2 regions of the Rhizobium sp. BR 317 genome follow, and region 1 is predicted to be linked to the other one. Evidence: riboswitches for the same ligand, from Rfam matches in the RefSeq annotation. Region 1 holds a riboswitch; the other holds the start of a gene.
The links. A riboswitch is a leader RNA that binds a small molecule or an ion and turns the genes downstream of it on or off. The one in region 1 is predicted to bind FMN.
Positions count from the first base shown of each region.

Region 2: it holds a riboswitch for FMN, as region 1 does, so the genes downstream of both, QD357_RS04345 (6,7-dimethyl-8-ribityllumazine synthase) here and ribB (3,4-dihydroxy-2-butanone-4-phosphate synthase) in region 1, are expected to answer to the same signal.

Region 1 covers NZ_JARWLB010000018.1:24,430-30,475, forward strand. The annotation lists gene QD357_RS24000 (sugar ABC transporter ATP-binding protein) at 1-583, shown strand, start outside; gene QD357_RS24005 (SDR family oxidoreductase) at 608-1,396, shown strand; gene tpiA (triose-phosphate isomerase) at 1,402-2,142, shown strand; gene QD357_RS24015 (glucose 1-dehydrogenase) at 2,244-3,026, shown strand; FMN riboswitch at 3,134-3,279, shown strand; gene ribB (3,4-dihydroxy-2-butanone-4-phosphate synthase) at 3,399-4,040, shown strand; partial or broken gene QD357_RS24025 (putative bifunctional diguanylate cyclase/phosphodiesterase) at 4,117-5,114, shown strand; partial or broken gene QD357_RS24030 (helix-turn-helix domain-containing protein) at 5,368-5,577, shown strand; partial or broken gene QD357_RS24035 (GlcG/HbpS family heme-binding protein) at 5,770-6,046, opposite strand, start outside.
Region 2 covers NZ_JARWLB010000002.1:363,395-371,855, reverse strand. The annotation lists gene QD357_RS04380 (carbohydrate ABC transporter permease) at 1-23, shown strand, start outside; gene QD357_RS04375 (carbohydrate ABC transporter permease) at 36-875, shown strand; gene QD357_RS04370 (Gfo/Idh/MocA family protein) at 872-1,936, shown strand; gene QD357_RS04365 (ABC transporter ATP-binding protein) at 1,950-2,954, shown strand; gene QD357_RS04360 (class I SAM-dependent methyltransferase) at 3,115-3,801, shown strand; gene phnF (phosphonate metabolism transcriptional regulator PhnF) at 3,803-4,531, shown strand; gene QD357_RS04350 (VOC family protein) at 4,537-4,887, opposite strand; gene QD357_RS04345 (6,7-dimethyl-8-ribityllumazine synthase) at 4,947-5,423, opposite strand; FMN riboswitch at 5,514-5,660, opposite strand; gene QD357_RS04340 (ABC transporter ATP-binding protein) at 5,763-6,824, opposite strand; gene QD357_RS04335 (ABC transporter permease) at 6,836-7,624, opposite strand; gene QD357_RS04330 (ABC transporter permease) at 7,621-8,461, opposite strand, start outside.

The DNA.
Region 1 (6,046 bases):
CATCTCCGGAGCTGATCCGATAAGGTCCGGTGCAGTGCGCCTCAACGGCGTGCCGCTGAAACTACGCAGCCCGGCCGACGCCGTGGCGAGAGGCATCGTTATGGTGCCGGAAGACCGTAAGCTGCAGGGATTGGTCGTCAGCCACCGCATCGCTGAAAACCTCGTTTATCCAAACCTCGATCAGTTCGGAGGCCGCTGGATTACGTCTGCCATGAAACGGGATTTCGCAAAAAGAGCCATTTCGACATTTGGTATCAAGGGCCGTGCTGAGCAATTGGCCTCCGATCTCTCCGGCGGCAACCAGCAGAAGATCGTCATCGCAAAATGGCTGATGCGCGATCCCAAAGTGGTCGTGCTCGATGAACCGACCCGAGGCATCGATGTCGGCGCCCGCGCCGGCATCTACGACATTATTGTCGGTCTTGCGAACAGGGGCGTGGCCGTCATCGTGGTCAGCTCCGATCTGGAAGAGGTCCTCGGCGTATCAAACCGCATCCTGGTGCTTGCGCAAGGAAGACAGGCCGGGATCCTGGAGCGCGAGCAGGCAAACGACGTTTCCGTCATGGAATTGGCTACAATCTAAAATGACATCAAGAAAGGAAGAGCGATGCCTGACATCACTCTGAATGCTCCCAAGCTTTTCGATCTCTCCGGCCAAGTTGCCTTCGTGACCGGCGCCGGCAGCGGTATCGGCCAGCGCATCGCTATTGGCCTGGCTCAATGCGGCGCGGATGTTGCGTTGCTCGACCGCCGCAACGATGACGGCCTGTCGCAGACCGCCGAATTCGTCCGCAAGGCGGGACGCCGCTCGATCCAGATCGCCGCTGACGTGACCAACAAGGCAGCGCTTGCCGACGCGGTGGAAAGGGCGGATGTCGAACTTGGTCCCCTCTCCCTCGCACTTAACGCAGCAGGCATTGCGAACGCCAACCCAGCCGAGGAGATGGAAGAAGAGCAATATCAGACGCTGATGGACATCAACCTCAAGGGCGTCTTCCTGTCCTGCCAGGCCGAAGCACGCTCGATGCTCAAGAGGGGCAAGGGATCAATCGTCAATATCGCGTCCATGTCGGGCGTGATCGTCAATCGCGGTCTCAGCCAGTGCCACTACAACGCCTCCAAGGCCGGCGTCATCCACATGTCGAAGTCGCTGGCAATGGAATGGGTCGGCCGCGGCATTCGCGTCAACACAATCTCCCCGGGCTATACCGCGACACCGATGAACACCCGGCCGGAGATGGTCCACCAGACGAAGCTGTTTGAAGAGCAGACCCCGATGCAGCGCATGGCGACGGTCGATGAGATGGTTGGTCCGGCCGTATTTCTGCTTTCGGAGGCGGCAAGCTTTGTCACGGGTGTCGACTTGCTGGTCGACGGCGGCTTCTGCTGCTGGTGATGACGATGCCTCACAAGCTGATCGCCGGAAACTGGAAAATGAACGGGTTGCTCTCGGATTTGAACGAGATTGCCGCCATCGCGGTGGCAGCCGATGACGCTAAAGCCGAAGCAATCATATGCCCGCCTGCCACCCTTATCGATCGCGCTGCGTCGATAGCGAGAGGTTCAAAACTACGGATCGGCGGCCAGGATTGCCACGTTTCGTCAGCGGGCGCCCATACCGGCGACATTGCCGCGGACATGTTGGCCGATCTCGGAGCAACCTCTGTGATCCTCGGCCATTCCGAGCGTCGGGCGGACCATGGCGAGACCAGTGCTCTCGTCGCCGCAAAAGCGGCGGCCGCCTATCGCGCCGGACTGACGGCCATCATCTGCGTTGGCGAAACGGAGGATGAGAGGGCCGACGGAAAGACGCTCACGGTGGTCGAAGGTCAGCTTTCGGCATCTGTTCCGGACGACGCCTGTGCTGCCAACACCGTCATCGCCTACGAGCCCGTATGGGCAATTGGAACCGGCCGCGTTCCGACGGAGGCCGAGATTGCCGAAGTTCACGCCGCTTTGCGCGGCGCCGTGATCAAGCGTTTTGGCGCGGAAGGCCATGAGATACGGCTCCTTTACGGCGGCTCCGTGAAGCCATCGAACGCGGCCTCGCTCTTTGCCATTGCCGGCGTAGACGGCGCGCTTGTCGGGGGAGCCTCCCTCAAGGCGTCGGATTTCGCGGCAATACTTCGCGCGGTTCCTTGAAGGCGAGACCGATCGCTTGTTCGGCCTCCGACAGGGCCTTGAAGTTTACTTTGATAAGCGCCGTTCGCGGGAAGCACGGCGATTGACCGGGAGACATCCGAATGAACCGCTTCGAAAACAAGACCGTCGTCATCACCGGAGGCAGCCGGGGCATTGGTGCCGCCATCGCAAGACGCTTTGCGAGAGAGGGCGCGAATCTCGTCGTTTCCGCCAATGAGGAACCGGTGCACTCCGTCGCCGAGCAGATCAAGAAGGACGGCGGCAAAGCGATCTCCTTCGTCGGTGACGTCACGGATAAAGCAAGTGTGAAGGCCCTTTACGACGCGGCGGAAGATGCCTTCGGTTCTGTCGACGTCTCGATCCAGAATGCCGGCGTCATTACGATCGCGCGGATTGAAGACATGACCGAAGGCGAGTGGGACAAGGTCATGGCCGTCAACACCAAGGGTGTTTTCCTGTGCGCGCAGGAAGCGATCCTGCGCATGCGCAAGCATTGTCGCGGCGGACGCATCATCAATACCGCATCGGGACAGGCGCGAGACGGCTTTATCTATACGCCGCACTATGCCGCCTCGAAGATGGGCGTGGTCGGGATCACGCAGAGCCTCGCAAAGGAAGTCGCCACTGAAAACATAACCGTCAATGCCTTCTGCCCCGGCATCATCGAGACCGACATGTGGGCCTATAATGATCAGGCCTGGGGTAAGCTCCTCGGCAATTACGGTKCGGGCGAGTTGATGAAAGAATGGGTCGAAGGCATTCCGATGAAGCGCGCCGGTTCAGGCGAAGACGTCGCCGGCCTCGTCACCTTTCTCGCGAGCGATGATGCTGCCTACATCACGGGGCAGACGATCAATGTCGATGGCGGTCTCATCATGTCCTGACCGCGGTCGGCTAAGAGAAACCAAGCTGTTCACCGGCTGTGTCGCATAAAAGACAGTGAGAGGGAAACTGCCCTCTTGCAGGAAGCCATATCGATCGCCTATCTTATCCGCGTTCTCAGGGCGGGGTGAAACTCCCCACCGGCGGTATCGAGGAAACTCGGAGCCCGCGAGCGCCTCTGCAAATCGCGGAGGGTCAGCAGACCCGGTGAGAGGCCGGGGCCGACGGTTAAAGTCCGGATGGAAGAGAGCAACCGTGCGAGCACCACAAGTGTCGTGGTGTGTCCGCAGGCTTGTTCGCCCAAGGGATAAACAGTGACTTCGAAAGAAGTCTTGGATGCCGCAAAAGCGGCTAACCCTTGAAAGGCAAAGTGCATGGCAATTTCTAAAATCGAAGATGCAATCGCGGCGATTTCGCGTGGTGAGATCGTTGTTGTCGTTGATGATCAGGATCGGGAAAACGAGGGCGACCTCGTGATTGCGTCTGATGCCATCACGCCTGCGGCAATTGCCTTCATGATGAATTATGCGCGCGGACTGATCTGCGTGGCGATGGAGGGTGAAAGGCTGGATGAGCTCGACATTCCCCTCATGGTTCCGCGCAATACCGAGGTTCTGAAGACCGCCTTCACGGTGTCCGTGGACTACATTCCGGAAACGACGACAGGGATTTCTGCAGCCGATCGTGCGGCGACGGTTCGCGCCCTTGTTACGCAGGGCACCCAGCCTGACGACCTTGCCCGCCCGGGCCACATTTTTCCGCTGCGTGCGCACCCGGCGGGCGTGCTTGGACGCCCCGGCCATACCGAGGCTGCCGTCGATCTCGCAAGGCTTGCAGGCTACTCCGGATCTGGGGTGATCTGCGAAGTCGCCAATGACGACGGCACCATGGCGCGCCTTCCGGATCTTGAGAAGTTCGCCGAACGTCACGGTCTTCTCCTGGTGACAATCGAAGATCTGATCACCTACCTGACTGATCAGCGCGATCTTGCGACACCGGAAATGTCGGCCGCCTAATCGCTCAAAATAGATGCCGACATGGCGCGTTTTGTTGCAAAAAATTCTTGTCGTAGAATGAGTCGGCCGTGAAGAACTGCGGCAGGTATCCGCCCGGTTGGTTCAGAGCGTGAGGGCTACAGACATCGTTGCGCGACTGGGGGGTGACGAATTCGCTATCATACTCCCTGCCGCAATGGATGAAGATGGGGCCTGCCATCTCGCTCAACGAATAATCGATTAATGAAAGCGGCGGATATCGCTCTTTATAGCGCGAAGTCGAGCGGCCGGGGCACTTACAGACGCTTTAATGTGGCGATGCATGCTCAACTGCAAGCGCACCAGCAGATCAAGATTGCGCTCCGAGGTGCGCTGGAGAGGAACGAATTCGAGCTGCATTACCAGCCGCTAATTAACTTACGATCGCGCCGTGTAACAGGCTGCGAAGCGCTTTTGCGGTGGCGCAGTCCCGAAAGAGGCATGATTTCCCCGTCYGAGTTCATTCCCATTGCCGAGGAAACCGGGCTGATCGTGCCGATGGGCGAGTGGATTCTCGCTCAAGCCTGCCGCCAGGCTGCTCGATGGCCCGAGCATGTCAGCATAGCCGTCAACCTATCGCCCGTCCAATTCAAGCATCGGAACCTTGTTAAGACGGTGGCCGATGCCCTATCTGCTTCCGGCCTCGCTCCGGCACGTTTGCAAGTGGAGATAACGGAATCGGTCRTGRTMGACGAGAGCGAACACAATCTCCACGTGCTCCAGGAGCTGCGTGGCCTTGGAGTGAAAATCGCCATGGACGATTTCGGAACAGGCTATTCGTCGCTCGGCTATCTCAGAAGCTTTCCCTTCGACAAGATCAAGGTGGATCAAGCCTTTGTCCGCGACCTGCCGCKRGGAAAGGAATCGCTCGCAATCGTCAGAGCCGTCGCCGGCCTTGGTGAGAGTTTGGGCATAACGACAACAATCGAGGGCATCGAGACGGAGGATCAGCTTGCGATCGTCAATGCGGAAGGATRCCATGAGGTTCAGGGCTATATCTTTTCGCGGCCGCTGCCGGCATCCGAGGTCTCCAAACTCATAAACGGCCAACTCTGATCCGGCTAGACCAGGCGGCTAGAAGCCGAGCAGTGGTAAATACCCCCGGGCTTTGCTTGGCAAAGCCGGGGGGTCTCCCGCTGACGCTAGGCAGGCCTTGCATCAAGGCAACTCGTCATTGGCGCCGCCGCTGGCGGCGGCAGGTCGCTGGACCAGCTGATTGCCCGACTAGAATGTCTAAGCAGATTCCGCTGGGTTGACCAACGGATGGTATTTGTGATTCGGTGTTTGGGTTGATTTGTCGTGATGGCAGATGGTGGGCAAGTCTCTGGTGGCGGCGGATGAGAAGCAGCGCGCGGCGTTGGAAAGGCTGGCCCGTTCGCGCGAGCGCGGTGAAGCGGATCGGGCTCGGGCGAGCTTGTTGACGCTTTCGGGCTGGACCAGCCCGCGCATTGCGGAAGCCTTTGGTGTGCGCGAAGATACGGTTCAGCTGTGGCGCAGCGATTTCATGGGCGGCGGCGTCGAGGCGTTGAAGTCGACCATCGCGCCCGGCTCGGCGCCGGTGAAGACCGAGGCGGCGCTGCGCGTTGTTGCGCCGCTGCTCGAAGCGCCGGTCGCCGACCGGCCCAACTGGACGATTGCCCGTCTGGGGGCCTTCAGCGACAGTTCCGCCACTCCCGCCAATGGCACCGATGGTTCGTCCTTCAAACCGGATGGGAATGCCACCGCCGAAGACCACGATCCTTCCACCATACGAATGCTGAATGCCGTAGAGTTCGGCGCCAGGTTGGGCCAGTGCACCGAGCGCCTCGGTCCGGTTGTTGAAAATGTGAGCGGCAAAGGCCTTGTCGATGGCGAGCTCGGCTGACCCTACCATGGCCCCTTCCTGGCGAACAAAGGAGAGCAGGTGCCCAGACGCTTCGACGATGGCGATTGAGCAGGCAACTTCCAGGGCGCCGGCGGCCGCGATGCACCTTTCGATCATCTGTCGC
Region 2 (8,461 bases), on a different contig from region 1:
GCATCCGCCGCTACCAGTTCTGAGGAGAGGCGACCATGTCCAAGGCACGCACTTCCCTTGCCCGCTCCAGCCTCGTGCATCTGGCGTTGATCGCCTACACGTTGCTTGCCGTTTTCCCGGTGTTCCTGACCATCATCAATTCCTTCAAGGACCGCGCCTCGATCTTCCGTGCGCCCTTGAGCATCCCGACGCCCTCCAGCTTCAGCCTGATCGGTTATCAGACCGTTCTTAAGCAGGGGGATTTCCTGACCTATTTCGAGAACAGCTTCATCGTGACGATTGTCTCGATCGTCTTGACGCTGCTGTTCGGCGCCATGGCCGCCTTCGCACTGTCGGAATACCGTTTCCGCGGCAATACGATCATGGGGCTTTATCTCGCAATCGGCATTATGATCCCGATCCGCCTCGGTACGGTCGCGATCCTGCAGGGCATGGTCGCCGCCGGCTTGGTCAATACGCTGACCTCGCTGATCCTTGTCTATACGGCCCAGGGCCTGCCGCTCGCCATCTTCATACTGTCTGAATTCATGCGGACCGTCTCCGATGACCTGAAGAATGCGGGCCGCATCGACGGGCTTAGCGAATATGCGATTTTCTTCCGTCTCGTGGTGCCGCTCATTCGTCCGGCCATGGCAACGGTCGCCGTCTTCACCATGATCCCGATCTGGAACGACCTGTGGTTCCCGCTGATCCTGGCGCCGAGCGAGGCGACAAAGACGGTGACGTTGGGCTCGCAGATCTTCATCGGCCAATTCGTGACCAACTGGAATGCGGTCCTGGCGGCGCTGACGCTCGCCATCCTGCCCATCCTCATCCTCTATGTCATCTTCTCACGCCAACTCATTCGCGGCATTACCTCCGGAGCAGTCAAGTGAGCTCATCTCATAAGCCGATCCGCGTCTTGGTCGCCGGCCTTGGCAATATGGGCCGCAGCCATGCGCTCGCCTATCACAACAATCCCGGTTTCGAGATCGTTGGCCTGGTCAATCGCTCGATGCCGAAGCTGGCCGACGAGCTGCAGGGTTACACGATCCATCCGGATTTCGAGACGGCGCTAAAGGAGTTGAAGCCCGATCTCTGCTCGATCAACACCTATTCCGACAGCCACGCGGACTATGCGGTCATGGCTTTCGAGGCGGGCTGCGACGTCTTCGTGGAAAAGCCGCTGGCGACGACTGTCGAGGATGCGGAGCGTGTTGTGGCCGCAGCCAAGAAAGCCGGCCGCAAGCTGGTGATCGGCTATATTCTGCGTCATCATCCGTCCTGGACACGGCTGATTGCGGAAGCACGCAAGTTCGGCGGTCCTTATGTCTTCCGTATGAACCTGAACCAGCAGTCGAGTGGGCCGACCTGGGAGACGCATAAGGCGCTGATGCGCACGACGCCGCCGATCGTCGATTGCGGCGTGCATTATGTCGACGTCATGTGCCAGATCACGGACGCCAAGCCCGTCGAGGTGCGCGGCATGGGTCTGCGCCTATCGGACGAGATCGCGCCGGACATGTACAATTACGGCCATCTGCAGGTGATCTACGAAGACGGTTCGGTCGGCTGGTATGAGGCCGGCTGGGGGCCGATGATTTCCGAAACCGCCTTCTTTGTGAAGGATGTGATGTCGCCGAATGGCGCGGTATCGATCGTCATGGACCCCAACGCCAAGTCCGACGACATCGATACGCACACCAAGACCTCCGTCATCCGGCTACATACCGCCGAGACCGGCCCGAACGGCAAGTTCATCCGTCCGGACCAGGATCTGCGCATGGATGGCGAGCCGGGTCATCAGGAGCTGTGCGATCGCGAACAAGCCTTCATGCTGAAGGCCATCCGTGAGGATATCGACCTCAGCCGCCATATGGCCGATGCCGTTCAATCGCTGCGCATTTGCCTCGCCGCCGACGAGAGCGTGCGTACCGGCAAGCCCGTTTATTTGTAAGGGATAAGAGACTGTGGGATCGCTTCAACTGAAATCCATTCGCAAGGCCTATGGTACGCATGATGTGCTGAAGGGCATCGACCTCGAGGTGAAGGATGGCGAGTTCGTCATTTTCGTCGGCCCTTCCGGCTGCGGCAAGTCGACCCTTCTGCGCAGCATCGCCGGCCTGGAGGACGTGACCTCGGGCGCGGTGCTGATCAACGGCACCGACGTGACGGTAACGCCGCCCGCCAAGCGCGGCATTTCCATGGTGTTCCAGTCCTATGCGCTCTATCCGCATCTGACGGTGAAGGACAATATGGGCCTTGGCCTGAAGCAGGCCGGCACCGCCAAGGATGAGATCGATAACCGTGTGGAGAAGGCGTCGAGCATGCTTTCCCTCGCGCCTTATCTCGCCCGCCGCCCGGCGGAGCTCTCCGGCGGTCAGCGTCAGCGTGTCGCCATCGGCCGCGCCATCGTGCGCGAACCGGAGCTCTTCCTCTTCGACGAGCCGCTGTCGAACCTCGATGCGGCATTGCGCGTCCAGACCCGCCTCGAAATCGCCCGCCTGCATCGCAGCCTCAAGGCGACGATGATTTATGTCACCCACGATCAGGTGGAGGCCATGACGCTGGCTGACAAGATCGTCGTGATGAACGCCGGTGCGATCGAGCAGATCGGTTCGCCGATGGAGCTTTATAACCGCCCTGCGAATGTCTTCGTTGCCGGCTTCATCGGTTCGCCGCAGATGAATTTCATCCCTGCGGAAAAGCTCGAACAGAGCGGCGCGAAAACCGTCGGCATCCGTCCGGAGCATATCACGTTGTCACGCGAGCAAGGCACATGGGCGGCCAAGGTCATCCATGTCGAACACCTCGGCGCCGACACGATCATCTATCTCGAATCCGATCAAACCGGCCTTCTGACCGCGCGCCTCTTCGGCGAACACAAATATGAGCCGGACGAAACGGTCTATGCCACACCGGACACGGGACACATGCATCGCTTCGACGAGAATGATCAGGCTATCCGCGCGTAGGCCTTGGCTCTTAGCGAATTGAAGAGGGCTCTGCTTCGGCAGGGCCTTTTTTTATTTGTCCAGCGATAGCTTCCAATAGTCCAGTCGTCCGGACGAATTCACATGCCTGTCACAGGGCTGCGTTATTGCTCGCTCAGTCCACTCCAACAGCGAGCGCATGATGACAAACGCAGCAACCACCTACGCAACGTGGCATACCGAACCGAACGGCGACATCGCGATGGCGGAGTCGCATAGTCCGCTTTGGCGGCATTTCATCGAGACCGTACCGGAGCGGGACTTTTCGTCGAAGACGGTACTGGATTTTGGCTGCAATCGTGGCGGCTTCCTGCGGCTGCTTCACGCGATGCGGCCGTTTCGCCGCGGCGTCGGCATCGACATCGCCTCGGAATCGGTTGCGGCGGCTGTCGCGGCCAAGGGCAATATGCCGTTGGAATTTCATGTCACCACCGATCTTTCGCCTTTTGTCGACAGCTTCGATGTCGCGTTCAGCTATGAGGTGGTCTATCTGCTGCCGGAATTGAAGCGGCACGCGGAGCAGATGTTCGAGGTCATGCGCAATGGTGGCATCTATTATGCGGTCACCGGCTGCCACAACGAGATGCCCCTCTGGCCGAAATGGCGCGAGCTGATCGGCGGCAACAGCAATGCGCCGGTACAGGATCGCTCTCCCCAGGACTATATCGACGCCTTCGTTGCCGCAGGCTTCAATGTCTCCGTCAGGCGTTTCGGCTATGACGGTTTCGTCAGCGGCTCGAAGGATCGCAAATATTATCCGAGCATTCTCGATGCTCTCGCCTATCCCGCCGAATACAAGCTGTTGTTCCGGCTTGAAAAGCGCGTGTGACATGGAGACGATCGACCGCAAGAGCGGCAGCGCTCTCTGGCATCAGATCGGCGAAATCCTGGCGGCGGATATCGCCGCCGGGACCTTTGCTCCGGGCGCCAAATTGCCGACCGAACCGGAGCTTATGGAACGCTTCGGCGTCAGCCGCTTCACCGTCCGTCAGGCGCTCGGCCATCTGGAGCAGCGGGGACTGGTGCGCGCCGAGCAAGGACGGGGAACCTTCGTGCACCGAGGGGCTCTCGATTATACGCTGTCGAAGAAGACACGGTTCTCCAAGAATCTGATCGAGCAGGGTTTCGAGCCTGGCGGCGAGCTATTGATCCACGAGGTCGTTGCAGCGTCGGAGCGTGTAGCGGCACGGCTGAAGCTGGCGTCCGGCGCACCCGTCATCCATCGCCGCGGCGTGATGACGGCAGACGGTGTTCCCGTCGAACTCGGCGACAGTTATTATCCGGCTGACCGCTTTCCTGATTTCGATAAGGCGAGGTTGCAATACGAGACCATCAGCGCGGCGCTCGCCAGCTACGGTGTCCACGACTATGTACGCCTGTCGACCGAGATCGAGGCGCGCATGCCAAGTGCCGAGGAGGCACGGCTGTTGCGGCAGCCGAAGTCGACACCGGTATTGGTCATCCTCAAAGTGGATGTCGATAGCGACGGCGTACCCATAGCCTATGCTGAGACACTATGGTCGGCGGAACGGGTGACCTTCAACGTCGATTTGGGATGAACTGCCTATCGGTGGGACAGAATATTCACGATCTTGCCCAAGGGGTCGCGGACATAAAAGCGCCGGACGCCCCAGGGTTCGTCGTTCAGTTCGTAGACGATATCGAACTGCATCGATCGGGCGCGCTGATAGACCTGATCGACATCGTCGACCTCGATCGAAAGATCTGGAACGGTCGTGCCTGAGCCGCCTTCGCTGGCTATGCTGATCTGTGGGACAGTCTGGGCTTTGGAGGCGAAGGTCATGATCCAGCCGTGGTCCATGACGATATCCAAGCCGAGCAGGTCGCCATAGAAGACACGGGCGCTTGCGGGATCGGCGGCATGCAGATTGGGCACAATTCGCAGGACGGTCATGTGATGCTCCTTGCCCGAGAAATGGAGGCGGGCCTTTGCCGCGCCTCCATCATCTTAACTCAGACCGTCACCGATGGCAGCAGTTTGGCGCGTTCGCTCAGGATCTGGCGGCAAGCGTTTGCCACTTCCTGACCCTTGATGACGAAATGCTGCTTGAAGAAATGAATATGCGCTTCCGTTTCCTGGAAATGGTGGGGCGTCAGCACGGTCGAAAGAATCGGAACGCCGGTATCCAGTTGCACACGCATCATCGCATCGAGAACGGTATCGGCAACGAAATCGTGGCGGTAGATGCCGCCGTCGACGACGAAGGCGGTTGCGATGATCGCGCTATAGCGGCCGTTGCGCGCGAGCGTCTGCGCATGCAGCGGGATTTCCAGGGCACCCGGCACATCAAAAATGTCGATCGGGGAGGCGCCTTCGGTCTTCTGCCATTCGGCAACGAAGGAATCGACGCACTGATCGACGATGTCGGCATGCCAGCGAGCCCGGATCAACGCTATGCGGCCCGGCTGTGTCGAAATGGAAATGGTCATTAACTTTGCCTTTCAAGGGTTTAACTCAATATCCCTTGGGCGAACACGCAAGGTCGCAGAAGCCCCTTATGCGAAGGAGCTGTCGACCCAGCTTGCTCTCTTCCATCCGGACTATACCGTCGGCTCCGGCCTCTCACCGGATCTGCTGACCCTTCCGGCAACCGGAAGGCGCTCGCGGGCTCGGAGACCAGTCTCCATACCGCCGGTGGGGAATTGCACCCCGCCCTGAGAACGGCTGGACTATAAATGCGGTGCAACAGAAATCAAAGAAAAACGCCGGGCTTTTGGCCCGGCGTTCGCGAATAATTTTCCAAACTTCCCTGCCGCGCAGGGAGGCGATCAATCCTGGATGACAAGCAGATCGGAGGAGGCAAACCGTAGCGTGACCTTCTCGCCGACGCTCGGAGGCATCATGCCCGGGCTGTTGAACATGTCGAAGGAAATGGTGTTGCCGGCCACGTTCATGCGGGTGCGGATGACCGAACCCAGGAAGTGCGCCGAGGAGACTTCGCCCGTCAGTGCGGTGTCGCCCTTGGCCGATTCCGCCAGCGAGCCGGCTTCCGGACGTAAAGCAAGCGATACGGTGTCGCCGGGCTTATAGGCGGTGACCGATTGCTTCAATGTGACGTTCTGATCGCCGATCGTGATGCGGCTGTTGTCGGGATCGACGACCTTGCCTTCAATGAGGTTCAGCGTGCCGACGAAGGAGGCCACGAAGCGGGTGGCCGGCGTATTGTAGATTTCAAAGGGCGTGCCGATCTGATCGGCGCGGCCGGCATTCATGACGACGATGCGGTCGGAGATCGACAGCGCCTCTTCCTGATCGTGCGTCACGAAGACAGTGGTGATGCCAAGCTGCTGCTGGATCGCACGGATTTCTTCGCGCAGCGATATGCGGATCTTAGCGTCCAGCGCCGAGAGCGGCTCATCGAGCAGGAGCACTTGGGGCTTGACGGCGATGGCGCGGGCGAGCGCCACGCGCTGCTGCTGACCGCCGGACATCTGATAGGGGAAGCGGGTGGCAAGATGATCGAGCTTGATGAGGCTCAGCATCTCCTTGACGCGCTTGTCGATGTCGGATTTCGCCATGCCGGCGACCTTGAGGCCGAAAGCGACGTTGTCATGCACCGTCATGTTCGGAAACAGGGCGTAAGCCTGAAAGACCATGCCGATGTTGCGCTGGTTCGGTTTCAGCGCTCGCTGGTCTTTGCCATTGATCGTCAGCGTTCCGGCCGTCGGGTTTTCGAAACCGGCGATCATGCGCAGCACGGTCGTCTTGCCGCAGCCAGAGGGTCCGAGGAAGGAGATGAACTCTCCTTTCTCGATCTGCATATTGAAATCGTGAACGACGTGAACGTCGCCGAAGGACTTCTTGATGTGGGTGAGTTCGAGAAAAGCCATGGTGCGAAGCCTTACGCCTTAACCGGAGCCAGTTTTGAGAAGCGGGAAACGAGCTGCAGCAAGCCCATGCTGAGCCAGGTGACAGCGAGCGCGATGATAGCCAGCGCCGAAGACTGATAAGCCTGGTTGGCGCCGACAAGCTGCATGTATGGGCCGAAAGCCGGACGATTGAGCAGGGATGCCATCGTGAATTCGCCCATGACGATCGCCAGCGTGATGAAGGCGCCGGAAAGGACGCCGCTCATAACATTGGGAAAAATGCAGCGGAACATAATGGTCGTCCACTTAGCGCCAAGACTTTCGGCGGCTTCCGTCAGGGTGCCGACATCGATCGTGCGCATCGCCGTATCGACTGAACGATACATATAGGGGAGGGAGAGGACAATATAGGAGCAGACCAGAAGGAAGTTCGTCGACTGCTCGAAGCCCGTCAAAGGTAGGATCGACGACGAATTATAGAGGCGCAGATAGCCGAAGACGATGACGATGGCGGGAATGACCAGCGGCATCAAGGTGATGAATTCGACGATCGGGCGTATCTGCGGCAAACGGAGGCGCACCCAATAAGCCGTGGGCACGACGATCAGCATGCCGAAGATGATGGTCAGCAAGGCCATGAGCATCGAATAGCCGAACGCGTACAGGAAGTGAGCGTCCGAAAAGACCGATGCATAGGCGTCGAAACTATAGGCGTCGCGTCGCATGCGCAGCGAGAATTCCAGCGTACCGATGAGCGGAACGATGAAATAGATGGCGCCGATGACGACCGCGATCCAGGCAAAGAATTTTTGCAGCTTCATTTCTGCCACCGTTCCGCGCGCATGCGCATGATGATGTAGATGACGTTGGAAATGCCAGTGATGACGATCATGCCGAGAGCCATCGCATAACCGAGATTGGCGTTGTGCAGGACGTCGCCACGGATCTGGGCATAGAGCTGGATCGGTATGATGTTCAGCGAGCTGCCCGTCAGTGCGATGGCCGTTGCGATGGCGCCGAAGGCGTTGGCAAACAGCAGCAGCGTCGTGCCAAGCAGACTCGGCCAGAGAATGGGGAGCGCCACCATAAGCCAATATTGTCCAGTGGTCGCTCCGAGGATGGATGCGGCTTCACGCCATTCCTTTTTCATACCGTCCAGTGCCGGCGTGATGATCAGCACCATCAGCGGAATCTGGAAGTACATATAGGTGATGGTCAAGCCGACGAAGCTGTAGAGATTGAAGCCTGCATGAAAAATGTCGAAGCCAAGCCAGTTTTTCAGCAGCAGCGTGACGAGGCCCAGGCGACCGATCGTGGCGATGAATGCAAAAGCCAGAGGTACGCCGGCGAAATTCGAGGCGACACCGGAAAAGGTCAAAAACGTATGGCGCAGCCAAGCCGGCAGGCCGCCCATGACGAGCGCCCAGGCCAGATAAAAGCCGATCAAGGCGCCGCCAAGAGAGGATGCCAGCGATACCTTGATGCTGATCCAGTAGGAGTCCCAGATGGACTCTGTGAACAGATCGCCGATGTTCTTTAGCGTCAAGCTGCCATCGGGCGTCAGAAAGGCGCCTGCGATCAGATAGATCGTGGGGAGAATTAGAAACAGCAGCGCGAAGATCAGGAAGGGCGCTATGCCCAGCCAATCGACAACCATG